2 regions of the Pantoea sp. SO10 genome follow, and region 2 is predicted to be linked to the other one. Evidence: predicted binding sites of a transcription regulator. Region 2 holds the regulator's gene; the other holds the start of a gene.
What was found. The regulator LexA, encoded in region 2, represses DNA repair genes until DNA is damaged. The targets are predictions, from matches to a motif close to TNCTGTATGTACATACAGNA.
Positions count from the first base shown of each region.

Region 1: dinB (DNA polymerase IV) is a predicted target of LexA. The motif match lies at 4,021-4,040, and genes of this name have one in related genera.

Region 1 covers NZ_CP040095.1:919,903-927,223, forward strand. Annotated here, with positions in the region: gene fadE (acyl-CoA dehydrogenase FadE) at 1-1,454, opposite strand, end outside; gene lpcA (D-sedoheptulose 7-phosphate isomerase) at 1,698-2,279, shown strand; gene FCN45_RS04200 (class II glutamine amidotransferase) at 2,328-3,095, shown strand; gene dpaA (peptidoglycan meso-diaminopimelic acid protein amidase) at 3,066-3,809, opposite strand; gene dinB (DNA polymerase IV) at 4,054-5,109, shown strand; gene FCN45_RS04215 (sugar ABC transporter substrate-binding protein) at 5,227-6,291, opposite strand; gene FCN45_RS04220 (ABC transporter permease) at 6,319-7,317, opposite strand; gene FCN45_RS04225 (sugar ABC transporter ATP-binding protein) at 7,314-7,321, opposite strand, start outside.
Region 2 covers NZ_CP040095.1:342,646-349,966, forward strand. Annotated here, with positions in the region: gene FCN45_RS01525 (UTRA domain-containing protein) at 1-634, shown strand, start outside; gene psiE (phosphate-starvation-inducible protein PsiE) at 703-1,113, shown strand; gene ubiC (chorismate lyase) at 1,196-1,714, shown strand; gene ubiA (4-hydroxybenzoate octaprenyltransferase) at 1,722-2,606, shown strand; gene plsB (glycerol-3-phosphate 1-O-acyltransferase PlsB) at 2,655-5,078, opposite strand; gene FCN45_RS01550 (diacylglycerol kinase) at 5,206-5,574, shown strand; gene lexA (transcriptional repressor LexA) at 5,680-6,294, shown strand; gene dinF (MATE family efflux transporter DinF) at 6,431-7,321, shown strand, end outside.

The sequences.
Region 1 (7,321 bases), 580 kb from region 2:
CGCGCCAGGAAGTTGTTTTCGCCCAGCATAATGCCTTTACCGCCAGCGATATCCATCGCGTCGATAATCGCGCGCTGACCGCGATGGGTGCAGTGATACTTCACAATCGCCGATAGCACCGCCGGTTTTTCACCGAGCATAATGCCGCTGGTGATCAGTGTCGCGGCAGCATCCATCACGTAGGCGTTACCAGCAATGCGCGCCAGCGGCTCTTCGATACCTTCCATCTTGCCGATAGAGACTTTGAACTGGCGACGGATATGCGCATAGGCACCGGTCGCCAGCGCAATGCTTTTCAGGCTGCCGGTTGAGTTCGAAGGTAGTGTGATGCCGCGACCGACTGAAAGACACTCCACCAGCATGCGCCAGCCCTGGCCGGCCATGGATGGGCCGCCGATGATGTAGTCGATGGGTACGAAAATGTCTTTACCGCGCGTCGGACCGTTCTGGAACGGCACGTTAAGCGGGAAGTGACGTTGGCCGATTTCTACGCCAGGCGTGTGCGTTGGGATCAGTGCGCAAGTGATGCCGAGCTCTGCGGTATCGCCCAACAGGTGATCCGGATCGGAGAGTTTAAACGCCAGGCCCAATACAGTGGCAATCGGTGCCAGCGTGATATAGCGCTTGTTCCAGGTGAGACGCATGCCCAGCACTTGCTGACCTTGCCACTCGCCCATGCACACCACGCCGGTATCGGGAATTGCGCCGGCATCCGAACCCGCTTCCGGGCTGGTCAGTGCAAAGCACGGGATCTCATCACCGCGTGCCAGGCGCGGCAGGTAATGATCTTTCTGCTCATCGGTACCGTAATGTTGCAGCAGTTCGCCGGGGCCGAGTGAGTTCGGTACGCCAACGGTGATCGCCAGAATGCCGGAGACGCCCGCCAGTTTCTGCAGCACGCGCGCCTGCGCATAGGCGGAGAATTCCAGGCCGCCATACTCTTTCTTAATGATCATGGCGAAGAAGCGATGCTGTTTCAGATACGCCCACAACTCCGGCGGCAGATCGGCCATTTCATGGGTGATTTCGAAGTCGTTCGCCATGCGGCACGCTTCTTCGACCGGACCATCGATAAAGGCCTGCTCCTCTTCGGTCAGGCGCGGCTGCGGATAGTTGTGCAGCTTCTGCCAGTCCGGTTTGCCGCGGAACAGGTCGCCTTCCCACCATGTGGTGCCGGCATCGATCGCCTCTTTTTCAGTGCGCGACATCGGCGGCATCACTTTCTGGAAGCTGTGCAGCGCCGGTTTCGAGAACAGGCTGCGACGCATCACCGGCAGGTTAAATGGCAGCAGAATAATCGCCAGCGGCAGCAGCATCCATGGCGTCCATAGGTCAGCGGCCGCCAGTGCGCCGGTCCACAGCAGCAGAATTACGCTGCTCAGCTGAAGCGAAATTTGGTGGTAGAACAACACGCTAAGCAGGATTAGCGTCGCAACGATTGAGGCAACCAACATAATGAACCACTCCATAAGTAGTAAGAGGTCTGACCTGTTATGGGTGTAGGTTTAGAATATGGGGCAAAATTTATCAATCTGTTTACATCGCAATTACAACACATCTCACAAATTCGTTGCACGATGCGCAACAACGGCCAAACTTGCTCGAGACGCCGCGCTTTTCCTTAAGGCAGGCGCTTTGCGGCTTAGCCCCATTCCGTTAAACTTGCCGGGTCAATCTTTCCTCTAAAGGACATCTCTATGTATCAGGACATTATTCGCTCAGAACTCAATGAAGCAGCCGATACGCTCAACACGTTCCTGAGTGACGAAGCCAACATTCACGCCATTCAGCGCGCCGCAGTTCTGCTGGCCGATAGCTTTAAAGCGGGCGGCAAGGTGCTCTCCTGCGGTAACGGCGGCTCGCACTGCGATGCGATGCATTTTGCTGAAGAGCTGACTGGACGCTACCGTGAAAACCGTCCTGGCTACCCGGCGATTGCCATTTCTGATGTCAGCCATCTGTCGTGCGTCAGTAACGATTTTGGTTATGACTATGTGTTCTCGCGCTATATCGAAGCGGTAGGCCGTGAAGGCGATGTGCTGCTGGGTCTTTCTACGTCCGGTAACTCTGCCAACATCATCAAAGCCGTGGAAGCTGCGCGCGCGAAAGGCATGAAAGTGATTACTCTGACCGGCAAAGATGGCGGCAAGATGGCAGGTTCCGCGGATATCGAAATTCGTGTGCCGCACTTTGGCTATGCCGACCGCATTCAGGAGATCCACATCAAAGTGATCCATATTCTGATGCTGTTGATTGAAAAAGAGATGGTTAAGTCATGATGCGTTCCTCTCGCCGCGCGCGAGAGGATCTAACTTAAGGCGGTTGCTATGTGCGAATTGCTCGGGATGAGCGCCAATGTCCCCACGGACATCTGTTTCAGTTTTACCGGTCTGGTGCAGCGTGGCGGTGGAACCGGGCCGCACAAAGATGGTTGGGGCATCACGTTCTATGAAGGAAAAGGGTGCCGCACCTTCAAAGATCCGCAGCCGAGCTTTAACTCGCCGATAGCCCGTTTGGTGCAGGAATACCCGATCAAATCGCATTCGGTGGTGGCGCATATCCGCCAGGCGAATCGCGGTGAAGTGTCGCTGGAAAATACCCATCCGTTCACGCGTGAGCTGTGGGGCCGCAACTGGACCTACGCACACAATGGTCAGCTCAAAGGTTATCGTCAGCTGGATACCGGGCCATTTCGTCCGATTGGTGAAACCGACAGCGAGAAAGCATTTTGCTGGATGCTGCACAAACTGACCGAGCGTTATCCGCGCACGCCGGGCAACTGGCCAGCGGTGTTCCGCTACATTGCCGAGCTGGCAGCAGAAATGCGTGAGAAGGGTGTCTTCAACATGCTGTTATCGGATGGGCGCTATCTGATGGCGTTCTGTTCGACCAATCTCTACTGGATTACGCGCCGTGCGCCGTTTGGCAAAGCGACGTTGCTCGATCAGGATGTGGAAATTGATTTTCAGCAGCAGACGACGCCGCAAGATGTGGTAACGGTGATTGCTACGCAACCGCTGACGGGCAATGAAACCTGGCACCGGATAGTGCCAGGCGAGTGGGCACTATTTTGCCTGGGTGAGCGCCAGGAATGATTTCGAGGCAGCATCCGGTGTAGCGATCACCGGCGTGCTGTTCACCGCATATTGGCCGGTGGCCGTCACGTTCACGGTAGGCGGCACACGGTACTTAGCGAAGTACGCATAGCCCGGCTGCAGTTCACGCCAGAAGTTAATGTACGTCGAGTATTTATGACGCTGCATATTGCTGTCTGTCATGCGGAACGGATAGATATTGACCTGAATCTCCTGCTGACCATTACGTAGCGCGGCGTTGGTGTAGGCGAAGATCTCATCCATCGATGCATCCGTCATTGCGTAGCAGCCCACTGACACGCAATCTCCGTGAATCATTAAATAGTTACCGTTATAGCCTTTAGCGCGATCGTACTGATTGGGAAAACCGGTATTAATAGCGCGATAAAAACGGCTATCCGGTTTTAACTGGTTCAGCTTAACGTTATAAAAGCCTTCCGGACTTTTGAAATCGCCCTGACGACGTTTAGGTCCTAAACCGCCAGAGAAATTACAGATGCGATAGCTGTCCAGCAGACGATATTCATTCCCGATTTTGCCGTACAGTTCCAGCGTACGCTCTTCCTTGAAAATCTGAATAAAAACGGGGGTGCCAATTAGTTGTTTCTTTAACTCTTTGCTCACCGGAGCCAGCGGTTGCGTAGGCTCGGGGTTCATTGCCCAGCTAAGGAGCGGCATAAGAATCATCGCAAGCGTTAATGCGATTCTGCCCATTCTGTAGATACCTTGATGTGGAGAGAGACGATGACGCTGTGCGTCCGGGTATTGCATTATCGGAAATATCCGCTATCGCAGCGCAACATTAACATTGTCTGGCTTTTAATCAAGCCAGTGTCCGAGAAAATGGCGCGTTCCTAAAAGGAATACGACCACTAATTTGTAAACTTTAATCTCGCTCTCAACAAATATTGCCGATATTTTTCGCTGCTGTATACTTATCCAGTATCTGGGAGGGCGTATGCGCAAAATTATTCATGTCGATATGGACTGCTTTTATGCAGCGGTTGAGATGCGCGACGATCCCTCTTTACGTGATATTCCTATCGCCATTGGCGGCAGCCGCGTGCAACGTGGCGTGATCAGCACCGCGAACTATCCGGCACGTAAATATGGCGTGCGCAGCGCGATGCCGACCGGCATGGCGCTGAAACTCTGCCCGCATCTGCGGCTGCTGCCCGGCCGCTTTGATGCCTATAAAGAAGCCTCCCGCCAGATCCGCGACATCTTCTCACGTTACACCTCGCTGATTGAACCGCTGTCGCTGGATGAAGCCTATCTGGATGTGACCGACAGCCTGCATTGCCATGGCTCGGCGACATTAATGGCGCAGGCGATTCGTGCCGATATCCTGCGTGAAACCGGATTGACCGCTTCCGCCGGCATCGCGCCGATCAAGTTTCTCGCCAAGATCGCTTCCGATCTCAACAAACCCAACGGGCAATATGTGATTACGCCGGACGCGATGTCCGATTTTCTACTGACGCTGCCGCTCAGTAAAATTCCTGGCGTGGGTAAAGTGGCGACTAAAAAGCTGGAAGAGATGGGCTTGCGCACCTGCGCGGATGTGCAGCGCGCCGATCTGGCGCTGCTGCTTAAACGCTTTGGCAAGTTTGGCCGCATCTTGTGGGAACGCAGCAACGGCGTGGATGAGCGCAATGTGGTGGTTGAGCGCGAACGCAAATCGCTCGGCGTTGAACGTACCCTGATGGAAGATATTCACAGCTGGGAGCAGTGTCTGGAGATTATTGATTTTCTCTATGCGGAGTTGGATCGCCGCTTAACCGCCATCAAGCCGGATAAGCAGATCGCCCGGCAAGGCGTGAAACTGAAGTTCAATGATTTCCAGCAAACCACGCAGGAGCACGTTTGGCCGGTGCTGAATAAAGATGACATGATCGCGGTGGCGCGTCAGGCGTGGGATGAACGCAGAGCAGGGCGCGGCGTGCGGCTGGTGGGATTGCATGTCACGATGGTGGATCCGCAGTTGGAGCGGCAGTTGGTGTTGGGGTTGTGAGATTGTGCGCGCTGCCCCTCATCCCGGCCTTCTCCCGCCAGCGGGAGAAGGAGTAAAACAAACCGCGCTAATCGGTTCCCTCTCCCACATGTGGGAGAGGGTTAGGGTGAGGGAAAACTACTTCTTACCGTACTTCGCTTCCAGCGTTGCAAACCATGGCGCGATGAAATCGTTATTTTCGCCCCAGCCTGGAATGATCTTATTCAGCGACGCCACGTTGACCGCGCCTTGCTGGCTGTTCAACTGCTGCTGAGAAATCGATGACGCTTTAAACTCGTAAGTCGCCGGTGTGGTTTCGCCTGCAATCTTGTTCGCCACCAGACGCATATTCACCGCGCCAATGGTTTTTGGATCCACCGCTACGGTTTGTACCCAAGGACTGTTCTTTTCATGCATCAACTGCAGATCCTGATTGGATACGTCGATGCTATACAGTTTGATCTCGGTACGACCATTCTCCTGCAGGGCTTTATACGCGCCCTGACTGAAGGCATCCCACGAACCCCAGATCGCATCGATCTTGCCTTTCGGGTATTTCGCCAGAATCGCGCCAATCTTGTTGGCGGTATCGCCCTGTACATCAGATGAAACCGCGCCAATCGACTCCAGCTGATGAATGTCCGGATTCTCTTTCAGCAGCTTCTCATACACCACCTGACGACGATCCATCGCCGGGAAACCGGCCACCCACAGCTTGACGATATTCGCCTTGCCGTTGAAGTCTTTGATTAAGCTGCCGAGCGATTCCTGTGCCAGCGAAGCATCATTCTGCGCCGTCACGGTGACGCCCTCTACCGGCGTATTAACCGGCGTATCAAACACCGACAGCTTAATGCCCGCTGCGGCAATACGCTGCACCAGCGCCGTCGAGTAGGGATCTTTACCGTGCGACAGGATAATGCCGTCATATTTCTGGCTAATCGCCTGGTTCACGAAATCCTGGAAGCGCGCATCGTCGCCATTGCTGAGGAAAGTGCTGACCTTAAAGCCCAGCTGGCGGCCTTGCTGAATCGCACCGGCGACAAACTGCGTGGTGTTATCGTCCGAACCCAGGTTGCGGATGATGGCGATGCGTACCGGGCCTTCATGGTTAGCGATAACCGCAGGCACTGCGGCATCGGCGAAGGCGGCGCTGGCGTTGAGCAGGCTAACCGCCAGCAGCGAAAGGGTAATTTTTTTCATTATGGTCTCTTTCTGATTAAACGCGCCTTAACGGCGCTGGATGTAAGTCATCGCCAGCGCCAGCGCCAGTACCAGGCCTTTAATAATGTCCATCGCGTAATAGGGCACCGACAACATCACCAGCCCGTTCTGCAACACACCAAGAATGATGGCGCCCACCAAGGTACCCAGCGCATTCGGTTTGCCCGAACCGGCCAGCGAGAAGCCGATCCACGCCGCGGCAACGGCATCCATCAGATAACCGCCGCCGGCATTCACCTGCGAAGAGCCGATGCGTGATGCCAGCAAAATGCCGCCCAAGCCAGCCAGCAGCGAGGCAAGCACATACGCCAGCACGCGATAGCGCGTGGTACGAATACCGGAGAGACGCGCCGCTTCAGGATTGCCGCCCAGCGCATACATACGACGGCCATGCTTAGTCAGCGACAGCGCCAGCTGCGCCACAATGGTGACCACCAGCATGATAATCACGATAGTCGGCACCTGGCCGAGCAGGCCAAAGGCCGCAGGAATGGTGCCTTCGGCCATGTCGCCGCTCGGCAGCACCATATTCTCGGTAATGGAACCACCAAAGCTGTAGGTCATCGCCACGCCCTGAATCACAAACAGCGTGGCGAGGGTGGCGAGCATGTCGGGAATACGTAGCACCACAATCAGGAAGCTGTTGAACAAGCCAACCAGCGTACACAGCAGCAGCGTAATAATGATGGCTTCGGTGGTGCCAAAGCCGTGCCAGACGAATAGCGAAATCACCAGCGCATTGGCCAGCGAAGCGGTGGATCCCACCGACAGGTCAAAGCCGCCAATGGTCAGCGAAATCGACACGCCAATCGCAATCACCGTGACGATGGCAATCGAGCGCAGGATGTTAATGATGTTGGTCGGTTCGAGGAAGCTGTCCGAAGCAAGACCAAATGCGGCAATCAAAATCACCACGGTCAGCAACATGCCCCACTTATAGAGGAAATCAAACAGCTGATGGCGCAGAGAAGGCTGCGAGTTTAGGGATAGTTCTTTGCTGCTCACGCAG
Region 2 (7,321 bases):
TGCCGGTGGTCGTTTGCCCGCCGAACGTAGCTTAAGCGAACACTATTCCACCACGCGCATTACGCTGCGTGAGGCGCTGGGTTTGCTGGAAGCGCAGGGCATCATCTATCGTGAATTGCGTCGTGGCTGGTTTCTCGCACCGCCTCGGCTGGTCTACAACCCCTCTCATCACAGCCATTTTCACGCCATGGCCGCTGAGCAAGGCCGTATTGCCAGCACTGAAGTGCTGGAGGCGCGCGAAGTGCCAGCGCAATTAGCCATCGCGCGTCATCTGCAACTGCTGGAGGGCGATCGGGTTTACCGCATTCGCCGTTTGCGCCGTATTGATGGCCGCGCCGTGTTGTATGTCGAGCATTACCTCAATCCCGCCTTCTTTCCGGGATTGCTGGATGAAGACCTGACGCGTTCACTCACCGATCTGTATGACCAGCGCTATGGCATTCGCTACGGCGGCGCGCGTTTTACCATTTTGCCGGGACCGCTGCCGGTGCGCGCTGCGCCTGCGCTCAACGTGGCGAGCGGCACGCCCGGCTTGTTGATCACCCGCATCAATCGCGATCAGCACAAGCGCGTGATTGATTGCGACTGCGAGTTCTGGCGCTATGACGCGCTGTGCGTGGATGTCGAAGTATAAATATTGTGATTTTGATCACACTACAGCATGATAGCGCCAGTGAGTAATTGAGAGCGTGAGGCGCAAAAATGACAATAAAAACAGGGGTTGGGCAGTACATCTCGTTAGCATTGCAGTGGGTGCTGAATATTGGTCTGATCATTCTGGCCATTATTCTGGTGGTGTTCCTCGGTAAAGAAACCATTCATCTGGCCAACGTGCTGTTGAGCACCGGCGAGCAGACGTCTTCCTATCTGCTGATTGAAGGCATCGTTATCTATTTCCTCTACTTCGAATTTATCGCCTTGATTGTGAAGTACTTTCAGTCTGGCTATCACTTCCCGCTGCGCTACTTCATCTACATCGGCATCACGGCAATTATCCGCCTGATCATCGTCGACCATAAAAATCCGTTCGATACGCTCTACTACTCGGCGGCGATTTTGATTCTGGTGGTGACGCTGTGGCTGGCGAACAGTAACCGCCTGAAACGCGAGTAATAATATCGCGTGGCACAACGAGCCGTGCCACGCATTCTCCTCTGCGCTAAACTAGGGCAACTTTTTTCCCGGAGATGTCCTGATGTCGCATGACGCGCTGCGCCAGTTACGCGCACTGCACTGGCTGCCAGCCTCTTCACCGCAGCTTTCTGCCCCGCTACTTGACTGGTTAATGGAAGAAGACTCCATGACGCGTCGCTTCGAGCAGCATTGCCAGCAAGTGACCGTAAAACTGATCCGCGAAGCGTTTATTGGCGCTGAAGAGATCTCGGAGGAAGCGGAATTTTTGCCCGCCGACCCGCGCTTCTGGTTACGTGAAATTGTGCTGTGCGGTGATGGCGAACCCTGGCTGATTGGCCGCACCGTGGTGCCAGAAAGCACGCTGAACGGCCCCGAGCAGATGCTGCAACAGCTCGGTACGCGCCCGCTTGGCCGCTATCTATTCTCTTCATCTACCCTGAGTCGCGATTTTATCGATCCCGGTCAGGTTGGCGATTTATGGGGACGCCGTTCCCGCCTGCGTTTGTCGGGCAAGCCGCTGCTGTTAACTGAACTATTTTTACCGGCGTCGCCGCTCTATCGCGCGCTGGATCAAGGATAAAACTACTGTGCAAAACACCTTACCCATGACCAAATGGCAGGCTTACTGCCGCCTGATGCGTATCGATAAACCCATCGGCACTGTGTTACTGCTGTGGCCAACTCTGTGGGCACTGTGGCTCTCCGGCATGGCGATTCCACCGCTGCCGGTGCTGCTGGTGTTTGTGCTCGGCGTTATCGTGATGCGCGCCGCTGGCTGCGTCATCAATGATTACGCTGACCGCAAAATCGATGGTCACGTCAAGCGCACGGCGTCACGTCCGCTGGCCAGCGGCGCGGTGTCCGGGAAAGAGGCGAAGTTGCTGTTTGCCGGTCTCGGTTTGCTGGCGTTTATGCTGGTGTTGACCATGAACACCATGACCATTTTGCTGTCGTTTGGCGGCCTGGCGCTGGCGTGGGTTTATCCGTTTATGAAGCGCTACACGCATCTGCCGCAGGTGGTGCTCGGCGCAGCGTTTGGTTGGGCGATTCCGATGGGATGGGCGGCAGTTAGTGAGTCCTTACCTTTGGTCTGCTGGCTGGTTTTCCTGGCGAATATCTGCTGGACGGTGGCGTATGACACGCAGTACGCGATGGTCGATCGCGATGACGATTTGAAGATTGGCGTAAAATCGACGGCGATTCTGTTTGGTCGTTACGACAAACTGATTATTGGTTTACTGCAGCTGGCAACGCTCGGTTTGATGGCGCTGGTGGGTATGATGCTTCATCTGAATGGGGCGTTTTACTGGTCGCTGCTGCTGGCTGCGGGCTTGTTCGTGCATCAGCAGAAGCTGATTGCCCAGCGCGAGCGCGATCCTTGCTTCCAGGCGTTTCTGAATAACAACTATGTGGGCATGGTGCTGTTTCTCGGCATTTTGCTCAGCACCGTGCCGTTCGCGGATCTGTTATAAACAAAAAAGGCGCACTGAAGTGCGCCTTTTTATTAGCTTGTCGCCGCGTTAATCGTGGGTGACCGCGCTTTCAATCGTAAGACGCACGTCGCTGGTCACCAGTTCCGCCAGCATCTGCCACATCATATGACTGCGTTCGGCATCGGCATCGCCTTTGTCACTGATATATCCTTCATCACGCAGCGTGAGTACCAGCGCAGTAAACACTGCTTTATCAAAGAACTCTGGTGCGTTGATACCGTGCAGCACAGACAGGCGTTGAGCCAGCGTGCGGCTCTCTTTCTCCAGCGTGCCACGGTTGATGGCCGGTTTCGCGCTGAGGATAGCGAAGGTAATCGCGAAGCGCTGCAGCGTCTCACGAATACCCGCCGCCAGCAGTTGCAGCGAACGGTGACGTGCCGGCGTCATTCTTAGTTGACCATCCTGCAAGGTGATCAGGCCCTGACGCGCCATCTCTGCACAGAGTGCGTTAAGTAGTGCAGGCAACTCCGCCTTGTCCCAGCGCAAGAACAACTCGCTCTTTAGCATCGGATATACCAGGCTAACCTGACGCAGCAGCTCTGCTTCGCTGATTTCACGATGTTGCTGCACGATGGCGGCAATCAACGATGGCATCACCAACATGTGATGAATGTTGTTGCGATAGTAGGTCATCAGCACCGCCTGCTCGCGCGGCAGGATGATGATGTCGCCAATGCTGTCTTGCTCGGTCTCGAACTTGTTCATGCCCATGGCGTGATCAAGCAGCGCTTCGGCGCTCATGTCAGGCACCGTGGCTTCCGGCGAATAGGGCACATTGCGCAGCAGCTGGGTGTAGCACTCTAACTGCTCAATCAGCTGTTCGCGGGTCAGTGAACGCTGACGTGACGCCAGCAGTGCGGTGACGCACAGGTTCATGGCATTAGCTGCACCGGCTTCGTTGATGCGCACCATCAGCTTCGCCGCAATGTCATTCACGGCGGGCGTCATCCAGGCAGGGCGTTGCGGTTCGATAGGATCAATCGCATCTCGCCATTCGGGCACGTTTTTGTTCAGATAGTTCATCAACGGCAGGGGTTCACCGAAGTTAACGTAGCCCTGGCCGAGATTGCGCAGCTTACGTAAACCGCGCACCATCTGCAGGAAACTCTCTTTCTCTTTGGCCGCACCCCGCAGCTCTTTGGCGTAGGTGCCCACTTCCATCACATGCTCGTAGCCAATGTAAATCGGCACGAAGGTGATTGGACGACTGCCGCCGCGCAGCATCGCCTGCAGCGTCATTGATAGGGTGCCGGTTTTTGGATCCAGCAAACGACCGGTACGCGAACGTCCGCCTTCCACAAAGTATTCCACGGAGTAACCCCGGCTAAACAACTCGCCAAGATATTCACGGAACACGGTGGAATAGAGTTTGTTGCCCTTAAAGGTACGACGAATAAAGAAGGCGCCCAGACGACGGAAAATCGGGCCGGCTGGCCAGAAGTTCAGGTTAATACCGGCAGCAATGTGCGGCGGCACCAGGCCTTGATGATAAAGCACGTAGGAGAGCAGCAGGTAATCCATGTGGCTGCGGTGGCAGGGCACATACACAATCTCATGACCATCCTGCGCCAGCTGACGCACGCGCTCACCGCCATGCACGTTGATGCCCTGATACAGGCGGCTCCACAGCCAGCCCATCACGCGGTCAGTGACTTTAATCGCTTCATAAGAGAAGTCCGCCGCCACTTCTTCCATCATTTCGATGGCGTTCTGCTGGGCTTTCTCATGCGAAATCTTTTTGCTGCGCGCTTCATCTTCTACTGCTTTTTCGATCGCTTTGGATTGTAACAGCTTGTTGAAGAGATCCTGACGTGCAGGCAGACGCGGGCCGACCGCGGCCAGACGTTGGCGGGCAAAATGAATGCGCGCCACGCGAGCCAGCTTTTGGGCAATCGACTTATCGGTGCCGTGCTCGGTCGCCATCTGGCGCAACGAAACGGTTTGCGAGAAGCGAACAAAGCTGTCGCGGCCGTGCCACAAAATGGCGAAGAACTTCTGCACGCCATTGAGCACGCGCAGATGCGGCGTGGATTCACCGGAGGTTTCACGTCCCGGCGCACGACCAAACATCACCGCGACCGGCAGCATTTGCACATCGAGTTGCGGGTTGCTGCGATGCAAATCCAGATAATCGTGGAACAGCTTTACCGATTCGGGATTGGCCACGAAATAGGGAATTACGCGTGGGCCATCGTGAATAAACACGTGGCGCGGCAGCAGGGTGCCATCGATCTCCAGCGGAGCCAGCGGATCGGGCAGATCATGTTTCAGGCATTGAGCACGCAGTGTGAGCAGGTCAGCCTTTGAATCATAAGGCAAAACATACATCACCGGACGTGTCGGATCGATCCCATGTTCAGAGATAGGATCGGTCGGAATGACCTTACTTTTTACCAAAATAGAGAGTGGTAAATTCAATAATTTGTAATAGAGTTTACGCCAACCTGACATAGACAACTTTAAGCCTCTTGTTAGCAAAGCGCGGCAAGCATACCAGAAAGCGCAGCGAAGGTCTGTGGCTCTGCCGCCTCATACTGCCCACACATTGACGTCAAAATAGTTCAAGGGTTCCATAGACATGGCAAATAACGTCACCGGTTTAGTAAGAATAGTGAAAGCCGCCGGTTATTCCTGGCAGGGCCTGCGTGCCGCATGGCAGCACGAAGCCGCTTTTCGGCAGGAAGCCATTGCCGCGCTGGTGGCCATTCTCGTGGCTTGCTGGCTGGATGTAGATACCCTTTCCCGCATCCTGATGATTGGCTCGGTAGTGCTGGTTATCATCGTTGAGATCCTTAATAGCGCTATCGAAGCGGTGGTCGACCGCATCGGGCAGGAGCAACATCCGCTCGCGGGCCGCGCTAAAGATATGGGATCGGCTGCCGTATTGCTGACTATCTTACTGGCTCTGTTCGTCTGGATCGCGCTGCTCTGGACGCATTTGAGATAGGGATTCCAGATTCATCAAACCGCTGATTTTTCCCTCTGTTACGGTTTTCATTTCGCGAATACCTGTATATACTCACAGCGACTGTATAAACAACCAGGGGGCGGGATGAAAGCGTTAACTGCACGGCAGCAACAGGTCTATGACCTGATTCGCGACCATATTAACCAGACGGGCATGCCGCCAACGCGTGCGGAAATTGCTGCGCAACTGGGTTTCCGCTCGCCCAATGCTGCCGAAGAGCATCTGAAAGCGCTGGCGCGTAAAGGCGTAATTGAAATTGTTTCCGGCGCATCGCGCGGGATTCGTTTGCTGATGGAAGAAGAACCAAGCGAAGGGCTGCCGCTGATTGGCCGCGTCGCTGCCGGTGAACCTTTGCTGGCTCAAGAACACATCGAAGCCCACTATCAGGTGGATGCTAACCTCTTTAAACCGAGCGCCGATTTCCTGCTGCGCGTGAGCGGTATGTCGATGAAAGACATCGGCATTATGGATGGCGATCTGTTAGCGGTACACAAAACGCAGGAAGTGCGTAACGGCCAGGTTGTCGTGGCGCGCATTGATGATGAAGTCACAGTGAAACGCTGGAAAAAGCAGGGTGCGATTGTCCATCTGCTGCCGGAAAACACCGATTTTCAGCCGATTGTCGTGGATACCCGTGAGCAGTCGCTAACCGTTGAAGGTTTAGCTGTCGGGATTGTGCGCAACGGCGAGTGGCTCTGATCAGTTTCTGATCCACTTTAACTGCGGCGGTGCGTGTTTGCGCTGACCGCAGTCTGCTGTTTTACTTCTCTGTGACTCTTTCTGCGGCTCATTCTGGCGCCATTACGCTGATTACCGCACACAACGGAATGGGCTAATGCAGCTGTTTTCCTCTTCAGATAAAACGCTCTGGCGGCTAGCGCTGCCGATGATCCTGTCAAATATCACCGTCCCATTACTGGGTGTAGTGGATACCGCCGTTATTGGTCATCTCGATAGCCCGATCTACCTCGGTGGCGTCGCCGTGGGCACAACCGCCACCAGCTTCATCTTTATGCTCCTGCTGTTCCTGCGCATGAGCACCACCGGACTCACCGCTCAGGCATTTGGCGCCAATGACAAAACGGCGCTGGCGCGCGCCTTAACACAGCCGCTACTGATTGCGCTGGTTTTTGGTGCGCTGTTTATGGTGCTGCGAACGCCGGTCAGCAGCCTGGCGGCAGCGTTAATGGGTGGCAGCCCGGAAGTGCAGCAACAGGCGAAAATATTTATTGAGATTCGCTGGCTAAGTGCGCCCGCAACCTTGGCCAATTTGGTGATTCTTGGCTGGCTGCTGGGCGTGCAGTATGCGCGGGCACCGATGGTGCTGCTAATCATCGGCAACCTGGTGAATATCCTGCTGGATCTGCTGTTCGTGCTCAAACTGCATTGGGGTGTCGCCGGAGCGGCGGCGGCTACCGCGCTGGCAGAATATGTCACGCTGGGCGTGGGTTTGTGGATGGTGGCGCGGGTGCTAAAGATGCGCGGTATCCATTTTGCTTTACTCAAAAGCAGCTGGCGCGGCGATGCGGCGCGGCTATTCCGCCTCAATCGCGACATTATGCTGCGGTCTTTGATGCTGCAAATCTGCTTCGCGTCGCTCACCATCCTTGGCGCACGCATTGGGCCGGATGTAGTGGCAGTCAATGCGGTGCTTCTGATGTTCCTCACTTTCACCGCATACGCGCTTGATGGATTTGCCTACGCGGTTGAAGCCTGTTCGGGTGAA